DNA from 4 places in the Vibrio sp. CCUG 15886 genome. Region 1 is predicted to be linked to each of the others. Evidence: predicted binding sites of a transcription regulator. Region 1 holds the regulator's gene; each other region holds the start of a gene.
The links. Region 1 encodes PurR, which represses purine synthesis genes. Its sites were predicted from a motif close to TNANGNAAACGTTTNCNTNA; they were not measured.

Region 1 (7,819 bases):
CAGAAAGGGGTGCATTACCTATTGCCAGTATTAACTGAGTTCCTGAAGTTGGATGTTCAGTTGGTTTTGGTTGGGACCGGTGATCCGTTGCTTGCTGCGCAATTACGTGATGTTGCAGCACAGTTTGGTGAAAAGTTTGTCTTTGTTGAAGCTTATAACAATCAACTCGCACACTTAGTTGAAGCTGCATCCGATTTCTTTTTAATGCCTTCAGAGTTTGAGCCTTGTGGCTTAAACCAAATCTATAGCATGGCGTATGGCTCCTTGCCGATCGTGAGAGGCGTTGGGGGTCTAAAAGACAGTGTATGTGATTACGATGTGAATCCAGAGACTGCGACAGGATTTGTGTTCTATGAGCCCACAGCGCAAGCGTTGTTGATTACCATGCAAAGAGCGTTGTTACTGTATGCACAGAACCTAACAGAGCTTCGACGAGTTCAGCTGTACGCGATGGAACGAGATTTTTGCTGGAGCAAGGCAGCAGAGCAATATGTGGAGTTGTATCGTTCTGCGCTAAAATAGAGTAAAAGTTCTGAAATATGAATGGAAAGGCACTGATTATGGTGCCTTTTTACGTTTTTTAACCGAACTCAAATAGAATTTGAATTGATATGTGGTAGGATTCTTGCCTCCCATTCTTACTATGGTGATTCATTAACTATCCTTGTGGCTGAAGTCCCCATTTCGATTGGATTGTTCTTTGATACATCACCATTGCAAGTGGGTCAGCTATACTGTTTAAACCTTTTAGTTTTCTCTTTTTTTGGCGTTGTTTTATGGCTCAAGCGTTACTATTTCACAAAACTTATCTCCATCCTACCAGCCAAGAGTGGGTGGTTTTTGTGCATGGTGCGGGTGGCAGTTCGTCCATCTGGTTTAAGCAAATTAAAGCGTACAAGCAGCATTTCAATTTGTTATTGGTTGACTTACGTGGGCACGGTAAATCCAATCAACTATTAAAAGAGTTGATCAGTAACCGCTATACCTTTGGGGCGGTGACGCAAGATATCCTTAAGGTGCTTGATCATCTTAAAATTCACTCCGCACATTTCGTTGGGATGTCTCTAGGGACGATCATTGTCCGAAATCTAGCGGAACTGGCGGGGGAAAGGGTTAAATCCATGGTGCTTGGTGGTGCGGTAACGCGTCTCGATGCGCGCTCTCGTATCTTGGTCTCTCTAGGTAACTTTGGCAAGCATGTGCTGCCCTATATGTGGTTGTACAAGCTGTTTGCCTACATTGTGATGCCGCAAAAAAATCAGCAGGAATCACGTCATCTCTTTATCCGTGAAGCGAAGAAGCTGTGTCAAAAAGAGTTTAAGCGCTGGTTTATACTCGCGGCAGAGGTCAATCCATTGATGCGTTATTTCAAAGAGCGTGAATTGCCAATCCCAACGCTATATTTGATGGGAGAGCGTGATTATATGTTTATTAAACCCGTCAAAGAGATGGTTGCGGCTCACACCCAGAGTGAGTTGCTAGAGATAAAAAACTGTGGCCATGTGTGCAATGTGGAAAAGCCCGACGAGTTTAACCAGCATTCGATCGATTTTATCCAACGCCAAATCTAATAAAACAAGAGGAAGGCTAGTGCCTTCCTCTGTCAATTGTGCTCATTACTCAAGCACTTGCCCACAATACCAGCAAGCTCCAAATTGACCTTCTATTTCTTCTCCGCACTGTGGGCATTGCCAATTTTGATGTGCTACTTGCTGCTCACGATAGCTGTCTAATATCGCTTTAGCAAAATCGACTTTCTCAGGTTCTAATAGCCAAATGTATGGATTGGTATCCTCAGTTGCTGGTAACTCACCTCTCAAGCCAAATAAACCCTCACCTCGAACCTCACATTGTACCGCTTCATTCATCAGTAACTGGCACACGATATGCGCTTCTATAGGAGTGTTGGCGGTGAATATCTTCATAAGTGAATTCCTTTTATGAAGAGAGTTGAGGTCTAAATTTACTCATGATCCATTTTACAGCGATAGGAAAGACACCCAGTAACGCAAATGAGGCTAATACTGTTGGTGAAAGTATCCCCGACAACGAGTTGATGTCGGCCAATTGTGTCCCCGCATTTAGGTAAACAGCCGTGCCAGGTAGCATGCCGATCTGGCTAGTAAGATAGTAACGACCAATGGAAATTGGTGTTAAACCCATCAGCAAGTTAATAAGGAAAAATGGGAAGACTGGGATCAGGCGTAACGAAAATAGATAAAAGGCGCCATCCTTTTCAACGCCTTGGTTGATCGCGCTAAGTTTGTCTCCAAAACGTGCCTGCACCCAATCTTTTAGTAGGTAGCGACTACTCAAAAATGCGATGGTTGCTCCAATGGTGCTGGCAAATGAGACAAGCAGTAGGCTATACCAAAAACCAAACAGAGCAGCGCCCAATAGTGTGACGACGGTTGCTCCTGGTACTGAAAAGGCGGTAAGACCAACGTAAATGACAAAATAGCTTATTGAAGCAAACAGAAAGTTTTCTTCAATAAAACTGTTCAGGGCAAGTTGTTGTGCTTTAGCGTTGTCGAGTGTGAGGTATTGACTAAAATTAACCGCCAATAAAATAATGGTCGCGATAAGCAAGATTCCGAATACGAGTTTTTTGTTCATTCAATTTTTCTCCAGATAGCTTGGTTATCAGACCTGATTGAGACAGAAAATCTTTCAAACGATATAAAAAAACCACATCATTTTGATGTGGTTTTAATCTATAAGAAATAATAAACGTGCTTGTCTACAAAGACAATTTATTCACTAATTCGTCTCGACGTTGCTGAGGAATCACACTCCAGTGCGTACCATTGATGGCTCCCTCTAACGCCCAAAGCAGCTCTAAGCTCACGGCACCACTGTGGGTGTTTTTAATCGCTTCGTATGCACGAACCGCGCCTTGAGACTCCAACTGCTCGACTGTTTCTATTCCCGCCTTTTTAAGCATTCGTTCGGTGGCTAAACGCAGGTTAGGCAGGTCTTTTAATCGTTCAGGTTTTGCTGTTGCTTGCTGTTGTTTATCGTTATTAGCACTGGCCAATGCACGTTTGGCTACGTTGAGTAGTGCATTTTGGTCTTGCCATAGCGCGTCTGAAATCGCGTAGTACTTAGTGACAACAGGGAAACCACGCTTAGTATAAACGTATGGTTTGAGTCCTTGCTTTTCAAAAAGTAATGTTGATTTTTGATCTGCGCGAATATGAAGCTGGTCTTTCACCACAAGTGCGAACATGGTCTCATCTGCAAAAAGGCCGAATCCGCCAAACATTGAGCGAGATTTTATCGCACCAAGTTGCTCAAAAAGCTTCATTGAATCTTTGAGTATCGGTTTATCCATGATGTGTTATCTCGGTGTAATTACTATTACGCCACCAAATCAGGTCCGAGAGATTAGCAAACCAATGCAAATACAATGTCATTAATGGGTAAACTTGTTGTTATGCATTTTTGCCATCGGTAACCCCGCTACCTACCAAAAAACGTCTGGTTTAGGCCGGAGGCTTTGCGTCCCACTTTTTCAAATGGTTTGCCCTGTGCGTGACTCTAGAAGGATACGATTTCTATTGAAGTAACATCACATTTTCAAATAAAAAATGTGACATTGGTTCAGATAATAGTTGCAGTTAAGTGAATGAATGCTCGATTTTAAGAACTTAACAGAATTTGACTTAACAAATCACTTACTAAGAATGAAAAAAAAGCATCCAGATTTGGATGCTTTAGAATATTAGTCTTAACTAATTGATTTTTTTGACGGTATCACGAACCACTAACTCGGGATGCATTTCAAACACGCGTTTGTCATGCTCTTTGTCCTTAATGCGTTCGAGAAGGATCTCAAATGCATTTTTACCAACACGGCGTTTTGGCTGGTGGATGGTTGTTAGCGGTGGTGAGAAGTATTCCGCCAACTCAATATTATCGTAGCCGATAACAGAGATGTCTTCAGGAATGCGAAGGCCTAACTGCTGAAGGCGGCTCATCAAACCCAGTGCCATGGTGTCGTTGAAGCAGAAGACCGCAGTTGGGCGATCTTGCCATGACGCGATCTTGTCAGCAGCCATCACAGCCGTGTCACATTCAAAGTTTCCTTCAAGGATCCACTCGTTGTTAACGGTAATATTGGCTTCCTTCATCGCACGTTTAAAGCCTTGGATGCGCTCTTGGCACGCGGCTTTTTCAAAGTGGCCACTCAAACACGCGATTTTTGTATGGCCGTTATCAATCAGGTACTTAGTGGCCAAGTAGCCACCTTCTTCTGAGTTATCGATAATTTTATCGGCTTGTGAGCTGATTGGACCCCAGTCCATAATCACTTTAGGAATATCTGCATGCTTATCAAGCATTTCTCGGAGCTCTTCGGTGAGGTCAGAACACATCACCAAAATGCCATCTACGCGCTTTTCCGCAAGCATACGAATGTAGTCACGTTGCTTCTCGTAGATACCGCCCGTATTACAAAGAATTAGCGTATAGCCTTGGCGGTAACAGTAGCTTTCTACGCCATCAATTACTTCAGAAAAGAACAAATTGGTCGACTGTGTGACCAGCATACCAATAGTACGAGTGGTGTTGCACTTTAGGCTACGCGCTACTGCGCTCGGTGCGTAGTTGAGCTCGTCAACCGCTTTCATGACTTTTTCTTGAGTGGCTTCTGCAACAAAACGCGTTTTGTTGATTACGTGCGACACTGTGGTCGTGGATACTCCAGCGAGACGCGCGACATCTTTAATTGTGGCCATAGGTATTGTCCTGTCTAAGGTTGCATTTTGAATCTACGATTCTTTGTTGCAACACAGTTTGCTACCTTTCTCCGAATTCGCTTTGTAAGGAAGACACACTAGAAAAGCAGCAGCTTAGCTTTAAATAAACACAAAAACCGCTGTATTTCAGCGGTTTGCATTAAAATCATATTTTATCGATTGCGGTCTCAATTTTAGACCGAGACGGCAAGAGTGGCAACCTACTCAAACGGCGAATAGTGTATCCGCGTTCACACTTTAGTGGTTAAAGTGTAACCGAGTGTTTGCTCTATTGATAAGGGCGTAATTATTATCCAACTAAATAGTCGCTGTCCAGCATACAAAACGCAACAAGTAGTTTTATTGCACTGTTATAGAAACCAAACTCATCATATTCTGCTGCTCGTTGAGAGAAGCTAGGTAACCAAGAGAGCAACATTTCTTGAATAAATGCGTTTTGCTCAATGAAGGCTTCTTCCATGTGGCGATCTTGTTCAAGCTCATTTGAGCGAATGATAAGGTTGCCAAGAAAGTCGAGCATGATAGCTAAGTGATCGGCCGGTTCATTCAGTTGTTGATTGACCTGCACACCATGTTTTTTCAGCCAAGTGTCCATTTTTTGTGCTGGTTCGCCATTGAGTAGGCCATCTTTTGTTAGATAAATAGATGCGTATGGAAGTGCGCCGTGTTTTGCGGTTTTCAAAAATAGGTCACAAAAATCTGCCGCTAATTCCAATTGCGCATCTTGACGGTCAACAAGACGATTGAGTGCATCGACGAAGGCGTTAACGGATGGTCTCAGTGCATCGTTTTCAGCCAATCCAGTTAAAAACGCTCTAATTTCCATGCTTTGATATTTATCGAGCTCTTCCTGTGTCAGCTCTTTGGCAAATAAGCTCGAAAGCCACCAATATATTTCCGCACGTTTTTCATTAAAGGCTTTTATCTCTTGCATCATTTATCGCTCCTAAATCAATCTCCTATAAGTGTAACCAAAAAAAATGAATAACAATAACGCCTATTGTTAAGAAAAATATAAATATATTTGAGCTTGTTAATGGCTTGATATTAAGCTTGTTTTGAATCAATAAAAATCAAGATACTTGCATTTCAAACGAAGTATGACTAGAAATGTTACTAGTTATGAATAGAATATCTGCCCGTGTAGACAGAAATGACATGAAGTGGTGTAAATGAGCTATCACGTATTAGTCGTAGAAGATGATGTAGTGACTCGCAGTAAACTTGCGGGTTATTTTCAAAAAGAAGGTTACACAGTAAGTGAAGCGGAAAGTGGTGCCGAGATGCGTCATATTTTGCAAAATAGCTGCGTTGATTTGGTGATGTTAGACATTAACTTACCAGGTGAAGACGGCTTGATGCTGACCCGTGAACTACGCAGCCAATCGGACATTGGCATTATTTTGGTAACCGGACGCACGGATAGCATAGATAAAATTGTTGGTTTGGAGATGGGGGCAGACGACTACGTCACCAAACCATTTGAGTTACGTGAACTGCTGGTTCGAGTGAAAAACTTGTTGTGGCGGATTTCGCTTGCGCGCAGTGGTGGTTCAAAACATCAAGACGCGGAAAACGAAGACCATATTGTCCGTTTTGGTGACTGGACCTTCGATATTCATCGTCGAGCGTTGAGCCACAATGGTGAGCCAGTGAAGTTGACCAAGGCAGAATATGAGCTGCTGGTGGCGCTTTCGTCTTACCCAAATCAGGTACTAAGCCGTGAACGCATTCTCAACATGATCAGCCATCGTGTTGACGCGCCAAACGACAGAACGATTGATGTTTTGATTCGTCGCATGAGAGCAAAAATGGAGTTTGATCCTAAGAACCCACAAATTTTTGTGACCGTACACGGTGAAGGCTACATGTTTGCAGGCGACTAGGCGTGGCTTAGAAAGCCAAAATTAACAAACAAAAAAAGAGCGGATTAAGCTCTTTTTTTGTTTCTGCAGATCATGATTCATCATTTTGATGCGCGATTCTCTGCCATGATTTGTTCGTCAGTAAGAAGCAAATCTCGCATGCCTTGCCATAGCTGGCCGAGGGTTTCGTACCAGTAGCGCTCAGTTTGCTCGAGGTAGATGGCTTTAGGGGCATATCTATCCCAGGCTTGAGAGATGTTCTTTTGCGCAAGGTAGTTTGTTGGCGCAGGTAACGGTGTTATGCCAGCGTCATGAAACTCTTTCATTGCACGTGCCATGTGACTGGCAGAAGTAACCAAAACCAGCTGTTTCTGACGCACAAATGCCGCTGCTTGTCTCGCCTCTTCCCAAGTATCTTTGGCATCTTCAAGAAGAATAATGTCTGATTTCGCGACACCCAAAGCCAAAGCCACGTTTGCCATCATGCGCGCATGGCTGGTTTCTGAGCCGCCCGCATAGCCAGACAGAATCAACTTTGAGCCCGGATACATCTTTAAAATACGAATCCCTTCCGTCAAACGCATCAACGAAGCACGGCTTAACTCAGACGTAGGGGGGATTTGATCATCCACCACATGGCCATTGCCCAATACCATGACGTAATCGACGGTTTGTACTTCGGGTAGAAATACAGAGTATTGCCTTTCTAATGGCATTAATAACTTGCTGGCAACGGGTTGGAAAGAAACCAAGAATATCCCCAAAAAGGAGAATAATATGATGAAACACCCCGTTTTTTGTCTGGTGCTAAACATAATCAGCATCAGACCAGCTAAGCCTATTAAAAGTAGTGCTGGCAAAGGCATTAACAGTGCCGAGAGCACTTTTTTCAGCTCAAACATACAGAAATAGTCCGAAAAAACATCACTTGATAATAAAAATAAGAGAATGCCTCTTTATATCTGCTTTCCTTATGACAGAATAGCAGCACGATTAGATATGATAACTCAAGCTGCTGTGAACCAAGACCGTAATTTCGACGATATTGCCCACAAATTTGCAAAAAATATTTACGGGTCAGACAAAGGCGAGATTCGCCAAGTGATTGTTTGGGAAGATCTTCAACAATTGTTAGCCACCTTTGGCGAGGCCAAACAGCCTCTAACCGTATTGGATGCGGGGGGCGGGTTGGCA
Region 2 (7,819 bases), on a different contig from region 1:
GGTGGCCAAACACTGCGTTTGCAAGACCTAGGTTTCCTTCAGAGTTTTCAAAGTCGATTGGGTTCACTTTGTGTGGCATGGTTGAAGAACCGATCTCGCCAGCAATGGTTTTTTGCTTGAAGTGGCCTAGTGCGATGTAACCCCAAACGTCACGGTCGAAGTCGATCAGAATCGTGTTGAAACGTGCCACAGCATCGAATAGCTCTGCGATGTAGTCATGTGGTTCGATCTGCGTGGTGTAAGGGTTCCAAGTAACACCGAGAGATTCAGTGATGAACTCTTCAGAGAATTTGTGCCAATCGAGCTCTGGGTAAGCAGAAAGGTGTGCGTTGTAGTTACCTACCGCACCGTTGATTTTCGCTAGGATTTCAACGTTTTCGATTTGCTTGTATTGACGCTCCATACGGTACGCCACGTTTGCCATTTCTTTACCCATTGTCGATGGAGAAGCTGGCTGACCGTGTGTACGAGATAGAAGAGGAATGTCACGGTATTCAACAGCAAGTGCTTTGATTGCGTCAATCAGGTTACGAATTTCTGGAAGAATGACCGTCTCACGTGCTTCTTTAAGCATTAAAGCGTGTGAGGTGTTATTAATGTCTTCAGAAGTACAGGCAAAATGGAAGAACTCGTTAACAGCGTGAAGCTCAGGAACGTCAGCGACTTTCTCTTTTAAGAAGTATTCCACCGCTTTAACGTCATGGTTAGTGGTACGCTCGATCTCTTTGATGCGTAATGCGTCTGCTTCAGAGAAGTTAGCAGCAAGATCGTCGAGGAATTGGTTTGCTTCTGCGCTGAACGCTGGCACTTCTGCAATTTCAGCAGTAGCAGCAAGCTTTTGTAGCCAGCGGATTTCAACGATAGTACGGTACTTTAGTAGACCGTATTCACTGAAAATTTCGCGTAACGCAATTGTCTTGCTTCCGTAACGGCCGTCTACTGGTGAAACAGCAGTCAATGCTGACAGTTCCATGATGTTCTCCTGAATTGGGTTTCAAAATTTCGCGAGCTTTATACCAATAACTGTGGCAATTGTCACGAATATTGCGCAAACGTTTGCGCTAAGGTGATTTTGACCAAAACAATTAGCTCGCGTCTGGCGCGAGCTAATGATGGTCGAATTACATTCTAGCCAGCAGGATCTGCGCCTGCTCAACCATTTTCTTTCTGCCGAAGATCAGATGGCGGCGTCGACCGCCAACTTGACGCCAAAGCACGGCACTGCGAATACCAGAAAGGAGTAACGCACGTACTTTGTGTTGATTCGATGTTTGTTGTAATACCGTCGGCGTACCTGTCACTTGGATTCGAGGGCCGATAGGGCTGATAACATCGAGGTAGATACTGGCCACATTGCTGATCATCTGTTCTTCAAAAAGATCATAGTGTTCCGTCTGTCTTTGTACCATCTGAATACGATCGCCAAGTTGTGACATCGCATCATTCCTGCCCATCAGTTTGCGCTCTAACGCCATCAAACTGATGAGGTAGCGAGTCACTTCGCTACCAGTGGGGGTACTATCAATCCCTTTTACTAAGCATTCCAAACCCAGTTTGAGTTGTGACTCATTGCCAAACACATCAAGTGTGTTGGCTGGATTGGTATTCAAAATTGCTTTAATAGAAGTTTCAAAGGCATCTTGATCACAATGTCCGTTTCTCGCGATTTGCTGAACTAATGCCACAGCTTGGCACATGCCAGCAAAAGCAATGGTACGGTCATAAAGTGTATTCGCCACGTAACGACTCCTAAGCTTGAGTATATTTAATGCGTTTCTCGATGATACCACCACCAAGACAAACATCACCTTGGTAGAAAACAGCGGATTGACCTGGGGTCACTGCGATCTCTGGTTCATCGAAAATCACTTTAATGTTTTCGTCATCAATAGGGATGATTGTACAAGGAATATCTTGTTGACGGTAACGAGTTTTCACCGTGCATTTCATCACATCGCGAATTGGCTCACGTTCTACCCAATGAAGCTGAGAAGCAATCAGGCCTTCGGACTTAAGCATAGGGTGATCTTGTCCTTGAACGGCAATCAACACATTGCGCTTAAGGTCTTTTTCTGCAACAAACCATGGTTCTTCGTTACCGCCACCGCCTTTACGGCCACCAATATGTAGGCCTTTACGTTGGCCTAGCGTGTGGTACATCAAACCCTGGTGTTGACCAAGCACTTCGCCTTCTGGCGACTCAATATTACCCGGTTGAGCTGGTAAGTAGCGGCTTAGAAAATCGGTGAACTTACGTTCGCCGATAAAACAGATACCGGTAGAATCTTTCTTTTTCGCGGTAATCAGACCTTGTTCTTCCGCAATGCGACGAACTTCTGGCTTTTCCAGCTCGCCAACAGGGAAGAGGCTACGTGCCACTTGTTCGTGACTTAGCGTGTAGAGGAAGTAGCTCTGATCTTTATTGCCGTCTAAACCACGCAGCATCTGTGGCTTTTCACCATTTTCAGGGAAAGAACGACGGACATAATGACCCATCGCGATGTAATCGGCATCAAGTACTTCGTCGGCAAATTCTAAAAACGCTTTGAACTTAATTTCTTTGTTACAAAGGATGTCTGGGTTAGGGGTACGGCCCGCCTTGTATTCGGAAAGGAAATATTCGAATACATTGTCCCAGTATTCTGCCGCAAAATTGATCTTATGTAGGTGAATGCCAAGTTTGTCACAAACAGCCTGAGCGTCGGCGAGATCTTCTGCCGCAGTACAATACTCAGAATCATCATCTTCTTCCCAGTTCTTCATAAATAGGCCTTCAACTTGATAGCCTTGCTGTTTTAGAAGATAGGCAGAAACCGATGAATCTACACCGCCAGACATACCAACGATGACTTTCTTTTGGCTGTTATCAGACATTACTCAACACCACTAAAATTAACTGGAGGCGAATTCTAACAGAAAGCAGAAACGGGTGACAGATCCGAGATCGCAATCACAATTCGTTTTCGCTGCTTTTTTCAGCAAAAGGACAAGCGAAAAGAAATTCCGCGCGAGCTCTGAGTGGGAATGTGGCATAGTTGGAAAAAATCCTAATGAGTAAACATCATGACTGACGAAATGCAATTTATGCAAGAGGCGGATCTTATCGAGATCATTGAAAATCAACTTGAAGATGGAAATCCAATCAAGGTCAAAGAAACGTTGATGCGCCTAATGATGACAGGCACGCCTCGTGAAGATGCGGTGGCGATGATGGCGTGTGCAATGTCAATTGAGATTTTCGACGTGATGAAAAATGACGGCGAGTTCAATTTAAAACGTTACAGCGAAAACTTGGATTGCCTGCCAGATTTAAGCTTTATGGAAGGTGAATAGCGCCTCGCAAAATAAAAAGTACGTAGCAAACGTTTGCTATAATTGCCTTTATTGCCGCCTATGGGAGTGCGAGTTAGAATCCGCACTTCTTTTAACCCCGTACTCAGACAAACACTATGAAATTTCCCGGACAGCGCAAATCAAAACACTATTTTCCCGTACATGCACGTGACCCATTAGTGAGTCAGGCGCAGGAAAGCAAGAAAATGACGCGTACTCATATTATCGGTATTGATCAAACTTTGGTGGATATCGAAGCGAGAGTGACGTCGGAAATGATTGAAAAATACGGTTTGAGTAAAGGGCACTCGCTGGTTATTGATGATGTGACGGCAGAAGCGCTATATCAGCAGTTAAAGCAAGAAAATCTGATTACCAACGAATATGCTGGCGGTACGATTGGCAATACGCTGCACAATTACTCAGTGCTCGCAGATGATCGTTCGACATTATTGGGCGTGATGAGTCAAGATATTAAGATTGGTAGTTACGGATACCGTTACTTATGTAACACATCAAGCCGTATGGATCTTAATTATCTGCAAGGTGTCGATGGCGCGATTGGTCGCTGTTTCGCGTTGATTACCGAAGATGGTGAACGCACTTTTGCGATTAGTGAAGGTCAAATGAACCAACTTCATCCAGATAATATTCCGGAAAAGATCTTTAAAAAAGCCTCAGCTTTGGTGCTCACCGCTTATTTGATTCGTTGTAAAGAAGGTGATCCAATGCCTGATGCGACGATGAAAGCCATCGAGTACGCAAAAAAATACGATGTACCTGTTGTTTTGACGCTTGGCACTAAATTTGTGATTCAAGATGACCCAACCTTCTGGCAAGAATTTATTCGTGACAATGTGACGGTAGTTGCGATGAATGAAGATGAAGCCGAAGCATTGACTGGGGAATCCGATCCTTTAGCCGCTTCAGATAAAACACTGGATTGGGCAGACATGGTACTTTGTACTGCGGGTCCGCTTGGTCTATTTATGGCCGGTTATACAGAAGACAGCGCGAAGCGTGAAACATCTCTACCGTTACTTCCAGGCTGCATTGCTGAATTCAATCGTTATGAATTTAGTCGTCCAACGAAAAAAGCATCTTGTGAAAACCCGATTAAAGTCTATTCACATATTTCACCGTATATGGGCGGTCCTGAGAAAATTAAAAATACCAATGGGGCAGGTGATGCTGCACTTTCAGCGGTACTGCACGATATGGCGGCAAACAAATATCACAAAGAAAACGTGCCAAACTCAAGTAAGCACGTGTATGAGTTTTTGACGTACTCATCTTTTTCTCAAGTGTGTAAGTATGCTAACCGTGCCAGTTATGAAGTGTTGGTACAACATTCTCCGCGCCTATCTCGTGGCTTACCGGAACGCGAAGATAGCTTAGAAGAAGCGTATTGGGAAAGATAATAAAAAGGCTCCGAAAGGAGCCTTTTTACTGATATCTAAAATGTATTAGATTTCGAAATCTTCTAGAGATTTACCCGCATCTAATTGAGCTTGGATTGCAGAAGGTGTACGACCTTGACCAGTCCAAGTTTTTTCTTCACCATTGGTGTCAACGTACTTGTATTTCGCTGGGCGAGGAGCACGTTTACCTTTGCTCTTCACTTTAGTTTCGCCAGCAAGTGCGCTGATTAGTGCTTCGACATCGATACCATCTTTAGCAATTTGTTCTGCGATAGCCGCTAGTTTCGCTTCTTGTTCAGCTTTCGCTGCACGTTCTTCTGCTTCCGCTTCTTGACGCTCTGCAACAACAGTTGTCAATTTATCTAGAGCTTCTTCTAATTGCTCAAGAGTAAGTTCACGAGAAAACGCACGTAGGCTGCGAATGTTCAACAGAGTTTTTGTTAGTTCAGACATAACCTTTCCTATATATTCGCTAAGTCGATTGTCTAATAATAATACCGAGAATTAAATTAAACAAACTAGATTAATTCTTACGATGCTAATATTAACGCGCAATACAATATAAGCAATATTAAAAGTAAAAAAATTAAAAAAGAATGATTATAAAATTTCTAAGACAGACGAAAGTTGTAGAAGCAATTCCTTCACTGAACAAAAAGCTATCTCAAAAATATTTTACGAATGATTAGATGGCTTTATAACAAAATGGTTCAATGGAAAGTGGTTTGTGATCTCATTTTTTCTATTATTAGTATCATGATGCAAAGAGAATGGATTAATGAAACGGCAATAGAAAACCTGTCTCATATTGATTTTTCAAATTTAATCAACTTAAGACAGATCTGTTGCAATGAGGAGCGTCATGAGTACAATAGCCGCTACCTGATGCGATAAATTAGATTATTTGTTGTTTTTTTAATCGGCAGATAGTTAAGAATTTGTTATCGACGTAGAGGCGCAATGGTAAAGAGTAACTATTATTGGGGTGATGCCAATGAATAATAGTGAAAGGTATCCATTGCCGAAGTGAATTGCATATCAAAGCAGTTTGCTGGGGTTGCATCCGAAAGGAACAATACTGCCATAGTATTTAATGTATAACTATGGAGCGCTACTGTAGGTTGGGTGAAGTGTTCACTTCCCTGTCGCTTAGTTCAACATAAGTAACGGACATCCTGTTTACTTTGTCTGCAGTAGATCTCTAGCCAAACTTTGGTTTTTGAAGATCATGAATTTAATAGATTTTGCTACATCTCCCATTTCACTTTTACCGCCGATAGTGGCACTGACGCTAGCCATTTTAACGCGTAAAGTGCTTGTATCGCTTGGTGTCGGTATTCTTCTAGGTGCAGTGTTACTGAATGATTATTCGGTAGGCTCTGCGGCAGCTTATATTACAGATAAAGTTTCAGCTGTTTTTATTGAAGATGGTGGCATCAATACTTGGAATATGAGTATTGTTGGTTTCTTGTTGTTATTGGGTATGACCACCGCTCTACTGACTCTTTCTGGAGGCACTCGAGCTTTTGCTGAATGGGCACAGACTCGAGTGAAAAGTAAGCGAGGTTCGAAATTACTAGCAGCGTTTTTAGGCGTATTCATTTTTGTAGACGACTATTTCAATAGCCTAGCTGTGGGTGCGATTTCTCGCCCAGTAACGGACCGCTTTTATGTTTCACGCGCTAAACTTGCTTATATTCTAGACTCAACAGCAGCACCAATGTGTGTGGTGATGCCTGCATCGAGTTGGGGTGCGTACATCATGACCATTATTGGCGGTATTTTGGTGTCACATGGCATCACTGAATATTCCGCATTAGGCGCATATCTACGTTTAGTACCGATGAACTTCTACGCGATTTTCGCCTTGTTAATGGTGTTTGCGGTCGCTTGGTTTGGTTTAGACATTGGTAAAATGCGTGAACATGAAATTGCCGCCTCACAAGGCCGTGGTTTTGACAATGACGCTGATACTGACCTAAAAGAAGCGCATGAAATTGACGAAGAGCTTGATATCCGTGAAAGCGATAAAGGTAAAGTGACCGATCTTGTTATGCCGATCATTGCTTTGATTATTGCAACGGTCGCTTCAATGCTCTATACCGGTGGCCAAGCACTTGCGGCGGATGGTAAAGCTTTTGACTTGCTTGGTGCATTCGAAAATACCAACGTAGGTACATCGCTTATTTATGGTGGTCTGGTTGGTTTGGCTGTGGCCTTGTTCACCGTGTTCAAACAAGGTCTTCCAGTTGCAGAAATTGCTCGCACTTTATGGATCGGTGCTAAATCGATGTTTGGTGCAATCCTTATTCTGATTTTCGCTTGGACTATCGGTTCGGTTATTGGCGACATGAAAACGGGTAGCTACTTGTCTACCATGGCACAAGGCAGTATTAACCCTCATTGGCTACCTGTGATTCTATTCCTGCTTTCTGGTTTAATGGCGTTTTCTACCGGAACATCGTGGGGCACGTTTGGTATTATGCTACCTATCGCGGGTGATATGGCGGGTGCGACAGATATCGCTCTTATGCTTCCTATGCTAAGTGCAGTATTAGCTGGTTCTGTTTTTGGTGATCACTGTTCACCGATTTCTGATACGACGATTCTTTCTTCAACGGGCGCTCGTTGTCATCATATTGACCACGTAGCGACTCAGTTACCTTATGCACTTGCAGTGGCGTTGGTTTCTTGTATTGGTTTCGTTGTATTGGGTATGACCGCTTCCGTTATGTTCTCACTAGCGGCTGCAACCATGGCATTCATCATCGTTTGTGCAATCCTCTCTTGGTTGTCAAAAGCAAAGATTGAGTCTTGCCAACAAGCGTAACATCTTCATTTATATAAACTTTGAAAGGGTAGCTTCGGCTACCCTTTTTATTTGTCTTATACAAATTGATATTTTTTAAAATAAAGTGTTGCAAAATAAGAGCAGCTTAGTTAGTGTGGTTATCAACGAAGCAATCAAGCTAAGAGCCTATATAAGTATGCGTAATTTTGTAATGAACATTCATCACCATCATCACCCAGTCTAGTCTTTCGGGAGATGTACGCATACCCGGGAG
Region 3 (7,819 bases), on a different contig from region 1:
ACCGACAATGCCTGGCTGCCCAAGATAGAGGTCCCACAAAACAAAAACCGGTGCTCGGCTACTGTCGCCTATTGTGTTCGAGATTTTTTTGTAGGAATGAAATACGCCAGAACTCAGCTCCGTGTTGTAGTGCGTGAGTAACACCGCATCGTCCGGATCAATCTGAGCTAAAAATTGGCTGGCCTCGTCGAGCGATTTATCTGAGATGTCGACAAGTTCAATGTTTGCATGCTGACGCATCGAATGATTAAGGTCGGCGCGAATCAGATCGGAGGTAATACTTTTGTCCGCAAGATAATAAAGTTTTTGAATATTGGGACGAAGGGCTTCAATCAGAGCGAGGTTTTCATCTAAAAGGTCTTTTTCATAAATGACTTGGAAGTTGTGCTTACTCGATTGACTTTGCCACTGTGTATCATTGATCGCAACGGCAACGACTGGGTACTGTGTGAGCTGCTGTGAAAAGTACGTCTGTGCAAAGCGCAATGCGTTATCATCGGTGACCAACACACCATCCCAGTGATAACCTCGATATTTCGCGGTCATATACTCAGCGGTCTTTTGTAAGTAGTCCGCAGAAGAGATTCGTTTGGTGTCAAGATATTCAACGGATAAACGAACATCACCGTCAATACTGTCAATGGCTTTCTCAATGCCTCTCTGCATCTCTTGAGTCCATTGATAAGAAGCATCGTAGGAATGGAGAATGAGCACTTGGCGCGTTTGCCATTGTGTCGAAGCGAATGCGGAATTCATCAACAGCACAACAACGGACATCAAAATAAGCCTAAGCGTTCTCATATGCATCCCAAGTAATAAATGGTGGGGATATGATAGTGGCTGATTAGGAACTTATTACGACATTGATCAAATTTCGATGAGAATTTTCTCTACCGCTGACATTTCTTTGGTGACTTTTTCAAGCAAACAGCTCAAATAACCCGCAACTCGTTCTTTATCGAAAGCTTGTTTGTACACGATATCGGAAACCAAAAGTTCTGACTCCAAACGCGTCACCATCGCTGCGCCTACTGGCTCACCGTGAGAGAAACTCACATAAAGATCGTGTTCGGGCGATAGAATGATTTGCGTTAGAAATTCAACAATTAACGATTGTTCACTTTCGTCAGACCAACGCTTACTTTGCAGCAGTGCAAACATAATGGTCAGACGGTGAAAGTCGACCAAGTAGTGTTCCATCTCCTCACATTCGGTCACCGCGATAGAAAATGGCTCGGTAATGCGCTGCTCGGCAGAAGCGCGGTAGAGTTGCAATCCGTCAATACTTTCTTTGGTGGGAAACTCACAATCAACTTGATCGGATAACCACTTGTTCTTTTTATTCGTTATTGCCGGAGTTTGATTCGACATGATTAATTCCAAATATCACAAATTTTTGGTGTACAGATGGTAGATTTCGGAGGTGCTGAACACCCGGCAAGTAAGCCTAACGAAATCAACAGCACAACACATGTTCTCTTCATACTGATAACCTCTTCGTTTTCCTACTTTCCTGCAAGGCTCATACCATACCATGCGGTTAAGATTGGTTCTAATCAATTTATGATTCAAACGTTTGCATGATGCAAGTTTGACCGAACTAGTTAGAGACAGCTGAGGGTCAAAACTGGTAAGGTAAGATCATTCAGTTGACAAGGTCAAAAAGGATAAGACGATGAAATTAAAACTACTTACCGCTGTTTTCGCGACAACAGCCCTGCTTTCAGGGTGTGGTGGCAACGAGGTCGGTGACGTAGGCTTGGGTTGGTTTACCCTAAAGGACATTAAAATCACCTCGCTACAAGATGAAGTGGTCACCGGCGTAACGTGTCACATCGCTTCGATTGAGGCAAACTTAAGCCTATCCGATCCGAGTGACAGCTCTATCTCTTGCCGCCAGACTGGCAGTATTACACCGGAAATGATCGCTAAGATCGACAAAAGCTCGTCCGGCGAAGTGGTGTTCAAGCAGTCAAAAAGTATCTTTTTTAAAACAATGAAGGTTCGTCGTATTTACGATCAAAAGAACCAAACCCTACTCTACCTTTCGTACACAACCAAAGAAACCGAAGGTAGCTTCAAACATAGCTTATCAACGGTCCCACTTTGGGGGACTGACGCCTACGTTGATCCGAGCAAAACAGAAGCACTAACTCAATAATATCTGCACAAAAACCACTTGGCCGAACAAAAAATGTTCGGCCAATTTTTCGCGTAACAAAAAGAGCCTTGTTTCAAAAAATCTGTGATATGATGCGCCTCTTTTTTCTCAATCTATCACTAGTATGAAGTTTCCTGGTCAGCGAAAATCTAAACACTATTTCCCTACAAACACTCGAGATCCACTCGTTACTGAACTTAAAGTGGCACCTAAGCTCTACCGCCCAACCATCGTTGGTGTTGGTCAGACAATCGTAGATATCGAAGCGCGTGTAGATGACGCATTTTTGGCGAAATATGAGTTAAGTAAAGGACACTCGCTAGTTCTTGAAGAAAGTAAAGCTGACGCTCTCTACGAAGAGTTAGTAGAACGTGGCCTAATTACTCACCAATACCCTGGTGATACCATTGGCAACACCCTTCACAACTACTCAGTCTTAGCAGACAGTAAGTCTGTTCTACTGGGCGTTATGTCGAAAAATATTCAAGTTGGCTCGTACGCCTATCGCTATTTGTGTCGTACATCTTCTCGCATGAACCTCAACCACCTACAAACGGTGGATGGCCCTATTGGTCGTTGCTACACCCTTATCTCTGAAGATGGTGAGCGCACCTTTGCGATCAACGAAGGCCACATGAACAAGCTCGCTCCAGAGAGCATTCCAGAAGAAGTGTTTGAAAAAGCAGCAGCGCTCGTGGTTTCGTCGTACCTAATGCGAGGTAAGCCGGAAGATCCAATGCCACAAGCGGTACAACGTGCTATTGAATACGCGAAAAAGCATTCCGTACCCGTCGTACTGACTCTCGGAACGAAATACGTGATCGAAGGCAACCCTGAATGGTGGCAAGAGTACATCCGTGAAAACATCACGGTTGTGGCGATGAATGAAGAAGAAGGCCAAGCTCTGACCGGTGAATCTGATCCACTGAAAGCGGCCGATAAAGCACTCGACTGGGTTGACCTTGTCCTTTGCACTGCGGGTCCAGACGGCCTTTACATGGCAGGTTACACCGACAACGATGCGAAACGCGAAACGACGCACGACCTTTACCAAGGTGCGATTGAAGGCTTCAACATGTACGAATTTAGTCGTGCAATGCGCCGAGCTGAATGTAAAGAGCCAATCCGCGTCTACTCCCATATTGGCCCTTACTTAGGTGGCCCGGCCGAAATCAAAAACACCAATGGTGCTGGCGATGGCGCACTCTCTGCCCTTCTTCACGATATGGCGTCCAACGCGTTCCATCTGAAGAATGTCCCGAACTCAGAGAAACACCAGCATATGTGCCTGACCTATTCGTCATTGTCACAAATTTGTAAGTACGCAAACCGAGTCAGTTATGAAGTACTGACCCAGCATTCACCTCGCCTATCACGTGCTTTACCAGAACGTGAAGACAGTTTAGAAGAAGCTTATTGGGATCGATAGATTCCGTACTTAATGCTCTTAAGGCTGCTATTATGCAGCCTTTTCTTTTTGATCTAAGCCAATTTTTCTCAAATTAAACTAAGCTGTAGCACAACTAAGCTTATATAATACTTTACTCAATTATGCATTTAAGTATCATGCCACCGCAAACGTTTGCGTGATTGTTAGATAAGGGTTTTGCATGCTTTCAGATATCGATATTTGTCGTACGACACCTCTTAAACCAATTGAACAGATTGCCGCAAAAGCAGGACTGCTGGCAGATGAGTTTGAAACTCACGGTTTATATAAAGCGAAAGTGTCTGCCCGATGTGTAAAACGCCTTGCTGAGCAACAAGATGGCAAACTTGTTTTGGTCACGGCAATCACACCAACCCCACTTGGAGAAGGCAAAACCGTCACCACTATCGGTCTAGCGCAAGGGTTACAAAGCCTCAATCAATCGGTGATGGCGTGTATCCGTCAACCTTCTATGGGGCCTGTTTTTGGTGTAAAAGGGGGCGCTGCGGGTGGTGGCTATTCACAGGTCGCCCCGATGGATGAACTTAATTTGCATCTTACTGGCGACATTCACGCCGTTACTGCGGCGCACAATCTCGCCGCAGCTGCCATTGATGCCCGCATCTATCACGAACAGCGCGCTGGTTATCAAGCCTTTGAAGCTCGCACCGGGCTTCCTGCATTAAGAATTGACCCAGATCGCGTGGTTTGGAAACGCGTAATGGACCACAACGATCGCGCACTGCGTAAAGTTCGCGTTGGAATCAATGACGAAGGCAAGACCATCAACGGATTTGAACGTGAAGAAGGCTTTGATATTTCAGCCGCATCTGAACTGATGGCAATTTTGGCGTTGTCGAAAAACCTTCAAGATATGCGTGAACGTATTGGTAAAGTGGTTCTCGCTTACAATCTGGATAGCGAACCTGTCAGTGCAGAACAGTTACAAGTGGCAGGTGCGATGACAGTAACGCTGAAAGAAGCGATCAAACCGACGCTGATGCAAACGCTTGAAGGTGTGCCTACCCTTATTCATGCGGGTCCATTTGCTAACATTGCACACGGGAACTCATCCATCATCGCTGATGAGATTGCCTTAAAACTGTCGAGTTACGTTGTCACCGAGGCCGGTTTTGGCTCAGATATGGGGCTTGAAAAAGCATGCAACATCAAATCTTCAACTTCGCACAAAGCCCCCGATTGCGTGGTGATTGTTGCGACTTTGCGCGGTTTGAAAGCAAACTCAGGGCTGTATGACCTAAAACCTGGTATGCCATTACCAGACGCCTTATTTCAACCGGATCGCGCTGCGCTGGAATCCGGCTTTAGTAACCTAAAATGGCATATTGATAACGCGCAAAAATACGGTTTACCAGTGGTCGTTGCTATCAATCAGTTTCCACAAGACAGCGCAGAGGAGCTTGGGCAACTCAAGCTTTGGATCCAGCAACTGCCACTCAATGTTCGTGTCGCGATCAGCGAGGGCTTTGCCAAAGGTGGTAAAGGCATGGAGGCGGTAGCTCGTGAAGTGATTGAAGCATGTGATGCGCCAGCAAACTTTCGCCCACTGTATCGAGCAGAGCAAACGCTCGAGGAGAAAATCATCACCGTTTGTACTAAAGGTTACGGTTGTGGTGAGGTGCAATTTAGCGATACCGCAAAACAGCAGTTAGCTCTTTATCAAACATTAGGATTTGGCGAGTTGGCCGTGTGTATGGCAAAAACCCCCCTTTCTATCTCGTCCGATTCCTCTCTCAAAGGTGCACCAAGTGGATTTACCATCATGGTCCGTGAAGTTAGGCTCTGTGCTGGCGCGGGTTTCGTTTACGCGCTCACTGGTAATGTGATGACTATGCCAGGTCTGCCAGACATCCCCGCTTTTATGGCACTGGATATCGATGAAAATGGCGATATTGTTGGCCTAAGCTAAGCCACGATTTCAATATCACATTATTTATCTCATTGTTGAGGATCCTATTGAGCCCCCTTAAGCGCCTTGCAACAAGGCGCTTTTTGTTCGAATCTAACGCATACTAGATTGCAGAAATTCTTTTATTTTTCAGTTTATTACTCCGATAACACTGAGAAATCCCACCCAAAGCCTTGTCTAGCACAGCCCGTGCAAGCCACTCGTTTAGTACTTGTGATTTTCTGCTATTTACAGTGTAAAACCGCTAAGCGCCAAGATCTTAGATGCCGACCTTTTTTATCATTGCGACGCACTAACACGGTGCATGCCCCAAGCTCACTGCTTACTTTTTGTGCACAACAATGGATTATTTAATGAAAACGTCATGATTTCTCAATAAAAAGGTTTTGGCTCAATTCTTGTACTAATCTCTATGATATTGCACACATTCAGGGAGAATACGCATGCAGGACATTTTGACAGTGATACTGGCCGGAGGCATGGGATCACGACTCAGTCCATTAACGGATGACAGAGCAAAACCCGCGGTACCATTTGGTGGAAAATACCGCATTATCGATTTCACGCTTACCAACTGCTTGCACTCCGGCCTGCGTAAAATTCTCGTCCTCACCCAGTACAAATCGCATTCGTTGCAAAAACACCTTCGTGATGGTTGGTCCATTTTCAATCCTGAACTGGGCGAATACATCACCTCCGTACCACCACAAATGCGCAAAGGTGGCAAATGGTACGAAGGCACAGCCGATGCCATCTATCACAACTTGTGGTTGCTCGAACGCAGTGAAGCCAAGTACGTCATGGTGTTATCCGGTGACCACATCTACCGAATGGACTACGCACCGATGCTGGAGGAACACATCGCCAATAATGCGGCGCTGACGGTCGCTTGCATGGATGTAAATTGTAAAGAAGCCAAAGCCTTTGGTGTCATGGGTATTGATGAGCGCCATCGCGTTCATTCGTTTGTCGAGAAACCGCAGAATCCGCCCCATTTACCCAATGATCCCGAGCGAAGCTTGGTCTCGATGGGGATTTACATATTCAGTATGGAGGTGTTGCAGCAAGCACTGATAGAAGACGCCGACGATGACGCGTCATCCCATGATTTTGGTAAAGATATCATTCCTAAACTCATCGATACTGGGTCTGTGTTTGCCTACAAGTTCTGTGGTAGTAAAGGGCGGGTAGATAAAGATTGCTATTGGCGCGACGTGGGCACCATTGATTCCTTTTATCAGGCAAACATGGACCTTTTAGAGCCGATTCCTCCGATGAACCTCTACCAAAAAGACTGGGGGATCCGTACCTATGAACCCCAATATCCACCAGCAAGAACCGTTTCTTCAGGCAGCGGTAATGAAGGAATTTTCATTAACTCGATCATTGCCAATGGTGTCATCAACTCGGGAGGATCAGTGCAGCACTCCATCGTTTCTTCCAATGTACGCATAAACGACAGTGCAACGGTGGTCGACAGCATCATTTTTGACGATGTTGAAATTGGTGAAGGATGCCAGTTGGTCAACTGCATCATCGACAAACATGTCAAAGTCCCGCCCTACACTCAAATTGGCTTGAACCGCTTAGAAGACGCACAACGTTTCAAAATTTCAGAGAATGGCATTGTTGTTGTACCTGAAAGCTATCAGTTCTAAATTCACTAAGCTTCTGTTTAACAATAAAAAACACCCCAGAATCAATCTGGGGTGTTTGTTTGTAGTGCAATGAATTATGGACAGGTTACTTCATCCCAAAACCAGTTGGTTTGTGTTGGAGACTCCCAAACCCCTGGGCTGTTTTTCGCAACAAAACACTTACCGTTAAAGGTCACTGTTTCGCCATTATTCACTTGCGTTACACCTGGTTCCCATTGGATAACCGTACCGCTACCTGTATTGCCACCAGTGTCACCACCTCCGGTGTTACCGCCGCCAGTATCACCACCACCCGTATTGCCACCGTTGCCTGCAGACAAATCAGCAACTGGCAGATCAGGTTGTTCAAACTTGAACGCGTAGTCCACACCGTTGATGTTCACGCTGTAGTTTGCCGGACCAGAAATTGGTAGGTAGTAAACCATATCCAACTCGTAAGTCCCGCCTGCTGGTAGCTCTTTCCACGCAGGAAGCGAGAACGCCACACGATGCATTACGCCATCCAGACCACCTATGTTGTTCGCACGTGTGTGACCAGAAGCAATCACTTTCAGGCCACCACCAGATTGATCTTTCGCGTTATCTGGCGCCGACACTGGAATGTCGAACTGGAACTCAGTGCCGCCCGGAATTGCTGTACC
Region 4 (7,819 bases), on a different contig from region 1:
ATGCCAACATGATCGCGCTACGTGTGGTTGCACAAGGTGAGCTTAAAGAATCGGCACAAGACTATTCCGGTATTGAAGTGACCAGTCAGCGACAAGAAGTATTGATCAACGACATTGCATTGCCTCAATCTGAAAACCTCGTCGAAGAACTGTCTACGACCTTTTATCCGGCGCCTGCCCCTCAAGATGTTGATGCCAAGATATTGGGCAGTATTGATGGCATCGATTACAGTGCACCAAGCCAAGTGGTAATTTTGGACAAAGGGAAAGTGGACAATTTACGCCAAGGGCATATTTTCGAACTCTATAAAGCCTCAAACAACGTTTATCGTAGCAGTGACAGCCAATTCAGCTACGAGAAAAGTGGTTCTTCCGATGAGATATCCTTGCCGAAAAGTCGCATTGGTGAGTTGATGATCATTCGTCCTTACGAATACTTCAGCTTGGCGTTGATCACCCGCAGTACTCAACCGATCAGCCGTGACATTTTGGTCGTGGCGCCAGTGCAAGTTGACGAATCAGTCACGGCGCAAACGCCTTGATGAGTCAAGATGAACTGCATGCTTGGTTAGCACTCAGTTTTACGCCCAATATTGGGGTTAAGAAGCTAACCAAGTTACTCAGTATTGATTCCCCGATCAATATTCTGCGTTATTCCCAAGAGCAGCTACTGTCGCTGGGGCTGTCGTCCCAGCAAATCATCACCTTGCGAAGTAGTGCTCAGCAAGACGCTGAAGCCGCCCTTCAATGGCAGCAGCTTTCCTCCCAGCATCATATTCTTACCCTTCATGATGGCCTATATCCGCCGCTGCTTAAGGAAACGGCTTCACCACCCTGCCAACTGTTTGTACAGGGTGATCCTCATTGTTTAACTAAGCCACAAATTGCGCTGGTGGGGAGTCGTCATGCGACCATGCAAGGGTTGCAACATGCTCGCGACTTTGCGGCTCAACTGGTACAGCATGGGTTGGTGGTGACCAGTGGTTTAGCGCTTGGGATTGATGGCCATGCCCATGATGGTGCGCTGACGGCGGGAGGCGAAACCGTTGCCGTTCTTGGTTCGGGCTTTCAACATATTTATCCCGCTCGCCACAAAGGCCTTGCCGAGAGAATTGGTCAGCAAGGTGCGCTGGTTTCGGAGTTTCGTCCCAATACTAAAGCCAAAGCCGAACATTTTCCTCGTCGAAATCGAATCATTAGTGGCTTGTCTCTGGGGGTTTTGGTGGTCGAAGCGGCAGAGAAAAGCGGTTCTTTGATTACCGCCCGTTATGCCGCTGAGCAAGGTCGAGAAGTCTTTGCTTTGCCTAACTCTCTCCATATTACCAATGCACGCGGCGGAAACTTGCTGATAAAAAGCGGAGCGTGTTTAGTCACTGGGGTAGAAGATGTGCTGAGTGAAGTGCAAACTTTGCTCGACTGGTCGACAAACCAACAAGCGGATTTATTTTCTTCCTCTAATACGGAAGAACAATTGCCATTTCCTCAGCTGTTAGCTAACGTAGGTAATGAGGCTACACCAGTTGATATTCTAGCAAACAGGACCAATATACCTGTGCAAGAAGTCATGATGCAGCTCTTGGAGCTTGAGCTTTCAGGGCATGTTGTTGCAGTTAACGGTGGCTATATTCGAAGGGGGAGGGGCTAGCTATGATGATGGATATACTGATGTATCTATTTGAAACCTACATCCATAGCGATGCAGATTTACAAGTGGATCAAGATGAGCTTGAAGACGAATTGCTTCGAGCAGGATTTCACCAGCAAGATATCTACAAAGCCCTTCTTTGGTTAGAAGAGCTGGCAGCATTACAAAAAAGTGATGATCATTCTGCGATTTCGCGTTGCAGTGCAATCTCTTCAACACGAGTGTACACACCTAAAGAGATCCAACGATTGGATCTAGAATGTCGCGGCTTTTTGTTGTTTCTAGAACAGATCAATGTGTTAACCACTGAGACTCGTGAAATGGTTATCGATCGAGTGATGGGATTGGAAACCAACGAGTTTGAACTTGAAGATCTCAAGTGGATTATTTTGATGGTGCTATTCAATGTTCCCGGCAACGAGAACGCCTACACGCTAATGGAAGAGCTGTTATACACCAAAGAGCAAGGCATTCTTCATTAAACTGTTCCGCGAATACGGTAGCTATGAGTAGTAAAATTGATCGCACTTTGTTTTCCGCTCACGAGCATGCGCTTGAGCATACGCCTTGTCCGCAATGTGCTGGAGAGTTGGTGTTAAAACACGGTAAGCATGGGGCGTTTTTGGGGTGTAATCAGTACCCACAGTGCGATTACGTCAAGCCCCTTCATCAAAATGATGGCCATATCGTCAAAGAATTGGGGGTTGCTTGCCCTGAGTGCGGGAACGAGTTGGTGCTTCGTCAGGGACGTTACGGCATGTTTGTCGGTTGCAGTCATTACCCACATTGTCATCACATTGAACCAATCAATCAGCCTGAACCTGAGCAGAATTCCAAAGCGTTGTTTGCTTGCCCTGAGTGTGGCAAAGGACACTTAGTTGAGCGTAAAACCCGCTTTGGTAAAACCTTCTATGCCTGTGATAACTATCCGAAGTGTAAGTTTGCGGTGAACTTACCGCCAGTCAAAGGGCATTGTGAAACATGCGGTTTTCCCTTGTTGGTCGAGAAGAAACTCGCCAGTGGTGTGAAGCTACAATGCGCAAGCCGCAAATGCCAGCATACTCAATCGCGTTGAGCTCACATTGAAAAGGGTCGCACATGACGACCCTTTTGCTATCTGTTTAAAAGCCGAAAGGGCGACTACGCTTGCCACTTTTTGGCAAACTCATGTACCGCTGGAAAGGCTTTCTCATCCAATACATTGGCGAGAGCACAAAGGCGGCGCTGTAGCTCTCCGCTGTAATCACCACACACGTTGATATGGCCCATTTTTCGACCTGCGCGTTTCTCTTTTCCATACCAATGAATATGGCAACCATCCATTGCCATCACGCTAGCGGGCAGAGTATCTTCACCAAGGATGTTGATCATTGAGGTTTCACGAACCAGCTTAGTGCTCCCAAGTGGTAAGCCACAAACGGCACGCAAGTGATTTTCAAACTGGCAAGTTTCTGCTCCTTGCTGGGTCCAATGGCCGGAGTTATGAACTCGAGGTGCAATTTCATTGACCAGCAATTGTCCGTCGACATCGAAAAATTCAAGCGCCAACACACCAACGTAGTTCAATGTTTCAGCAACAGCAGTAAACATGTGTTTGGCTTGCTCTTGTAGGTCCGGTGAGTCGATTGCCGTTGAAAGGCTTAACACGCCATTAACGTGAATGTTTTCTGCCAGTGGGTAGACTTCGATTTGCCCTTCTTTACCACGAGCGCCAATCAATGAAACTTCACGTTGAAATGGAACAAATTCTTCAGCGACAATCGCTTGAGTTGGCGTAGCAGCGATACAAGCTGCCATTTCTTGCCAAAGGGTTTCAATTTGTGCGGCATCTTTTAAGCGCCATTGCCCTTTACCATCATAGCCACCTAATGCGCTTTTCAACACCATAGGTATCCCAACGTGTTCAATCGCTTTATTGAAGTCTTCACGCGTTTCAATGACGTAGTAATTGGCATTGCGTACGCCCGCATGGTCAAGCAAGGCTTTTTCCAAACGACGATCACCACCAGCCTTAATCGCCTCACTGCTTGGAAGAAACTTGCCACTCGCTTGGCAGATCGCCAATACGTCATGAGGAATGTGTTCAAACTCTGCTGTGATCACATCAACGTGTTCAATCGCTTGCTCCAAGCCGTGACCAAGGAGATGCAATGTCAAAGGGTGAACGACATCACCCGTTGTCACATCGTAGGCAGAAATCTGAATATTCAAAGGCGCACCGGCTAACGACATCATGCGTGCCAATTGCCCTGCGCCTAGAACCAATACGTGCATGATTTAGTCCTCTGCAGGATTTGGGTTAGCGAGGACGCTTTCAGTTTGCTCACTGCGGAAGGCTTCAACTTTAGCCATGATATTTTCGTCGTGAGTTCCAAGGATTTGCGCAGCGAGAAGACCCGCGTTTGCGGCACCGGCTTCACCAATGGCCAATGTACCTACTGCGATGCCTTTTGGCATTTGCACAATAGAGTAGAGGGAGTCGAGCCCTGATAAAGCACGTGATTGCACGGGTACGCCCAAAACGGGCAAGCAGGTAAATGCCGCTGCCATGCCCGGCAAATGCGCCGCGCCACCTGCACCGGCAATAATCACTTTCAACCCACGTTCTTTGGCGGTTGAGGCATATTCAGCAAGGAGATGAGGAGTTCGATGTGCTGAAACCACTTTGGTTTCGTATTCCACGCCAAATCTGTCCAGCATTTCTGCTGCCAGTTTCATGGTTGGCCAATCTGATTTAGAACCCATGATGATACCGACTTTCATCTCAAACTCCTTCAAGCTGCATAATTGGGTGAGCTGATCAATTTTGTGCGCATTATACGAGGTTTTTTACCTCAAGCAAACGTTTGCGTTTGAGTGAAAACCACCATGCGCGTTTTTCGCTGGCATTCGGCTGGTTATTGGCTTATTTGTAATAGGTTGAGTGTCTAGAGAGAAGAAGTGGTGAGTAATTTACAACAAGTCGTGAAGGCGTTAAAGCAAGGTCAAGTGGTGGCTTACCCGACAGAGGGAGTGTTTGGCTTAGGTTGCGATCCTGATAATGAGGTGGCCATTGAGCGTCTTTTGACGATTAAACAGCGACCCAGTGACAAAGGCTTGATTTTGATCGCTGCTGATTTTCAACAGCTCCAACCGTATCTCGATTTAACAAGCTTGTCAGCGGAGCAACTTCAGCGAGTTTTTGCCACTTGGCCCGGTCCTTATACATGGGTCATGCCTGCAAGTGCTCGGGCATCGGCGCTCGTCACGGGCTATCGTCAGACCGTTGCGGTTCGTGTGAGTGATCATCCTTTGGTGCAAAAGTTGTGCAGTGAGTATGGAAAGCCGCTAACCTCTACCAGTGCGAATTTGTCGGGCCAAACGGAGTGTAAAACCGTTGAGCAGGTTCAAGACCAATTGGGCAGCCAGATCTCTGTCATTTTGTTTGGTGAGATTGGTGAGCGCCATCGACCTAGTGAAATCCGCGATGCTCGTACAGAACAATTATTAAGACAGGGATAACCCTGCTCAGCTTCAAAAGGTAGTTTAGATGTCCACAATAGATAAAGAAGCCGTCAAGCTTTACTTGATGCAGTTACAAGATCAAATTTGTCAACGACTTGAACAAGAAGATGGCAAAGCAACATTTATAGAAGACGCTTGGCATCGAGAGCCAGGAGATCGATTGGGTGGCGGTGGCCGGACGCGCGTTATGCGTGATGGCAACGTGTTTGAGCAAGGGGGGGTTAACTTCTCCCATGTGCAGGGTAATGCAATGCCAGCTTCTGCAACGGCGCATCGTCCAGAATTGGCTGGGCGCCGATTCGAAGCCATGGGCGTTTCGCTCGTCATGCATCCTCACAATCCTTACGTTCCGACATCGCATGCAAACGTGCGTTTCTTCATTGCTGAAAAAGAGGGGGAAGCACCGATCTGGTGGTTTGGTGGTGGGTTTGACTTAACTCCCTTCTATCCGTTTGAAGAGGATTGCCAATTTTGGCACAACACCGCCAAGGAAGTGTGCGCGCCTTTTGGTGCTGATGTGTATGCGCAGCATAAAGCTTGGTGTGATGACTATTTTTATTTGCCTCACCGCGGTGAAACTCGAGGCATCGGCGGCCTGTTTTTTGATGACCTCAATCAGTGGGAGTTTGATAAGTGCTTTGACTACATCAAAGCCGTTGGTGAAGGGTATTGCGATGCTTACTTACCCATTGTTGAGCGTCGTAAAGTGACAGAATATGGCGAGCGTGAACGCGAATTCCAGTTGTATCGCCGTGGCCGCTATGTTGAGTTTAACCTAGTGTATGATCGCGGGACTTTGTTTGGCTTACAAAGTGGGGGGCGTACGGAGTCGATTTTGATGTCGATGCCACCACTGGCTCGCTGGGAATACAGCTATGAACCGCAGGCTGATTCGCCAGAAGCAAGCCTTTACCAGCATTACTTAAAACCGAAAGAATGGTAAGAAAGGAATCTCCTCTTCTATTGCTCTTTTCTATATAGATAGATAGTGATAGGGTCATCGTTAATCAGATGGCCCTGTTTTCGCTATAGCTAAACAAGAGCGAAATAGCTCGGTAAGAACAACAAAGGTAAGGAAATGACTCAACAAATCGATCGTTATGCCGTGTTTGGTAACCCTATCGAACACAGTAAATCGCCATTTATTCACACCTTGTTTGCTCGCCAAACCAACCAGCCTTTAATCTACACCGCAGAAACCGCGCCAAAAGAGGGGTTTGTTGAGGCAGTGAAAGCGTTTTTTGCTGAAGGGGGAAAAGGGTGCAATGTGACTTTACCTTTTAAGGAAGAGGCGTATCAGTTTGCGAGTCGTTTAACAGAGCGAGCCCAATTGGCTGGCGCAGTGAATACACTAAAAAAACTGGATGATGGCGATATCATTGGTGACAACACTGATGGCGCTGGCCTTGTGCAAGACTTGTTGCAGCACCAAGTTGTGTTAGCAGGTGCACGTATTCTAGTGATAGGCGCTGGTGGTGCCGCTCGTGGCGTGCTTAAACCACTACTCGACCAGAAACCAACCTCTCTCACCATTACGAATCGTACTTTCTCTAAAGCTGAAGAACTGGCTGTGTTGTTTGCTGCCTATGGATCTGTTATCGCAAAAGAGATGAATACAGTGACGGAAGAGTACGATGTTATTATCAACTCTACGTCTGCCTCATTGAGTGGTGAGTTACCTGCCCTCTCTTCATCTATATTTGCCGCCAACAGTACTAGCTATGACATGATGTATGGCAAGGGCGATACCACCTTCAATCAATGGGCTAAGCAACACGGCGCTGCTCATGCCTATGACGGGTTGGGTATGTTGGTTGGGCAAGCTGCCGAAAGTTTCATGCTATGGAGAGGGTTGCGTCCCGGGTCTAAACAAATCTTGCGCGAGTTAAGAAAAAATCTTGAAGGGCTATAAGCGATGAATCAAGCCATCTTATTTCCAGACATGCAATCTTGGGATGAAGCGTCACAATCAGTGAACTTCGCCGCGCAACAATCGGGTGCACTAATAGAGTGTTTTGTGGCGAAACATAAGCTAGAAAAATTATCGGGCTTAGAGCTCGATACTGAGCAAGCGGTGATCGCTGCTTTTATTGATTACCGATTTGATCTGGAAGAAATAGCAGAAGAGTTAATAGAAGATGAAGCCTTCAACGAAGAAGGCCATATCATTATCGATTAGTTTATCTTTCATGAAGGTCTTTTACTTCAGTTAAATAGTCATTCTTGTTTTGGACATAGTTGTCCGCTGACTTTAGTAAAAAAGCTCGTTCTTTCTCTGATAGAGGGCGAGCTTGTTTTACTGGGCTACCAACATAAAGATAGCCGCTTTCTAATCTTTTCCCTGGCGGTACTAGACTGCCCGCACCAATCATCACGTCCGATTCAACCACGACAGCATCTAAAACAATCGCCCCCATACCAACCAACACACGATCGTGAATATCGCAGCCGTGCAGCATCACTTTGTGGCCAATGGTCACGTCATTACCAATCAGCAAAGGGTAGCCATGAGGATTTTCTGCGTTTTTATGGGTTACGTGCAGCACGCTGCCATCTTGAATGTTAGTGCGAGCGCCAATGTGGATATGGTTAACATCGCCACGTGCCGCAACCAATGGCCAAATACTCGAATCATCACCTATTCGAATATCACCGACAATGACTGAGGTT

Region 2: a site for PurR is predicted at 3,355-3,374, ahead of PQQ36_RS11035 (inosine/guanosine kinase). Genes of this name have one in related genera too.
Region 3: a site for PurR is predicted at 3,732-3,751, ahead of PQQ36_RS01610 (formate--tetrahydrofolate ligase). Genes of this name have one in related genera too.
Region 4: a site for PurR is predicted at 4,480-4,499, ahead of purE (5-(carboxyamino)imidazole ribonucleotide mutase). Genes of this name have one in related genera too.

What each region holds. Positions count from the first base shown of each region.
Region 1 covers NZ_JAQQBT010000003.1:30,939-38,757, forward strand. Annotated here, with positions in the region: gene glgA (glycogen synthase GlgA) at 1-522, shown strand, start outside; gene PQQ36_RS08725 (alpha/beta fold hydrolase) at 777-1,571, shown strand; gene PQQ36_RS08730 (putative signal transducing protein) at 1,617-1,925, opposite strand; gene PQQ36_RS08735 (TVP38/TMEM64 family protein) at 1,939-2,616, opposite strand; gene PQQ36_RS08740 (TfoX/Sxy family DNA transformation protein) at 2,741-3,334, opposite strand; cyclic di-GMP riboswitch class I at 3,450-3,538, opposite strand; gene purR (HTH-type transcriptional repressor PurR) at 3,735-4,739, opposite strand; gene torD (molecular chaperone TorD) at 5,050-5,697, opposite strand; gene torR (two-component system response regulator TorR) at 5,933-6,646, shown strand; gene elyC (envelope biogenesis factor ElyC) at 6,727-7,527, opposite strand; gene cmoM (tRNA uridine 5-oxyacetic acid(34) methyltransferase CmoM) at 7,625-7,819, shown strand, end outside.
Region 2 covers NZ_JAQQBT010000004.1:218,573-226,391, reverse strand. Annotated here, with positions in the region: gene purB (adenylosuccinate lyase) at 1-973, opposite strand, end outside; gene hflD (high frequency lysogenization protein HflD) at 1,122-1,739, opposite strand; gene mnmA (tRNA 2-thiouridine(34) synthase MnmA) at 1,750-2,874, opposite strand; gene PQQ36_RS11040 (hypothetical protein) at 3,064-3,333, shown strand; gene PQQ36_RS11035 (inosine/guanosine kinase) at 3,450-4,754, shown strand; gene PQQ36_RS11030 (H-NS histone family protein) at 4,800-5,207, opposite strand; lysine riboswitch at 5,697-5,876, shown strand; gene tet(35) (tetracycline efflux Na+/H+ antiporter family transporter Tet(35)) at 5,983-7,584, shown strand; His leader region at 7,765-7,819, shown strand, end outside.
Region 3 covers NZ_JAQQBT010000001.1:374,229-382,047, reverse strand. Annotated here, with positions in the region: gene PQQ36_RS01630 (HD domain-containing phosphohydrolase) at 1-807, opposite strand, end outside; gene PQQ36_RS01625 (hypothetical protein) at 868-1,371, opposite strand; gene PQQ36_RS01620 (CreA family protein) at 1,676-2,161, shown strand; gene PQQ36_RS01615 (inosine/guanosine kinase) at 2,286-3,590, shown strand; gene PQQ36_RS01610 (formate--tetrahydrofolate ligase) at 3,772-5,520, shown strand; gene glgC (glucose-1-phosphate adenylyltransferase) at 5,964-7,178, shown strand; gene PQQ36_RS01600 (chitinase C-terminal domain-containing protein) at 7,253-7,819, opposite strand, start outside.
Region 4 covers NZ_JAQQBT010000017.1:165-7,983, reverse strand. Annotated here, with positions in the region: gene PQQ36_RS19140 (LysM peptidoglycan-binding domain-containing protein) at 1-542, shown strand, start outside; gene dprA (DNA-processing protein DprA) at 542-1,645, shown strand; gene PQQ36_RS19130 (DUF494 family protein) at 1,648-2,127, shown strand; gene PQQ36_RS19125 (DNA topoisomerase family protein) at 2,151-2,720, shown strand; gene PQQ36_RS19120 (5-(carboxyamino)imidazole ribonucleotide synthase) at 2,786-3,919, opposite strand; gene purE (5-(carboxyamino)imidazole ribonucleotide mutase) at 3,923-4,408, opposite strand; gene PQQ36_RS19110 (L-threonylcarbamoyladenylate synthase) at 4,589-5,146, shown strand; gene hemF (oxygen-dependent coproporphyrinogen oxidase) at 5,175-6,092, shown strand; gene aroE (shikimate dehydrogenase) at 6,228-7,061, shown strand; gene PQQ36_RS19095 (DUF1488 domain-containing protein) at 7,065-7,328, shown strand; gene PQQ36_RS19090 (gamma carbonic anhydrase family protein) at 7,330-7,819, opposite strand, start outside.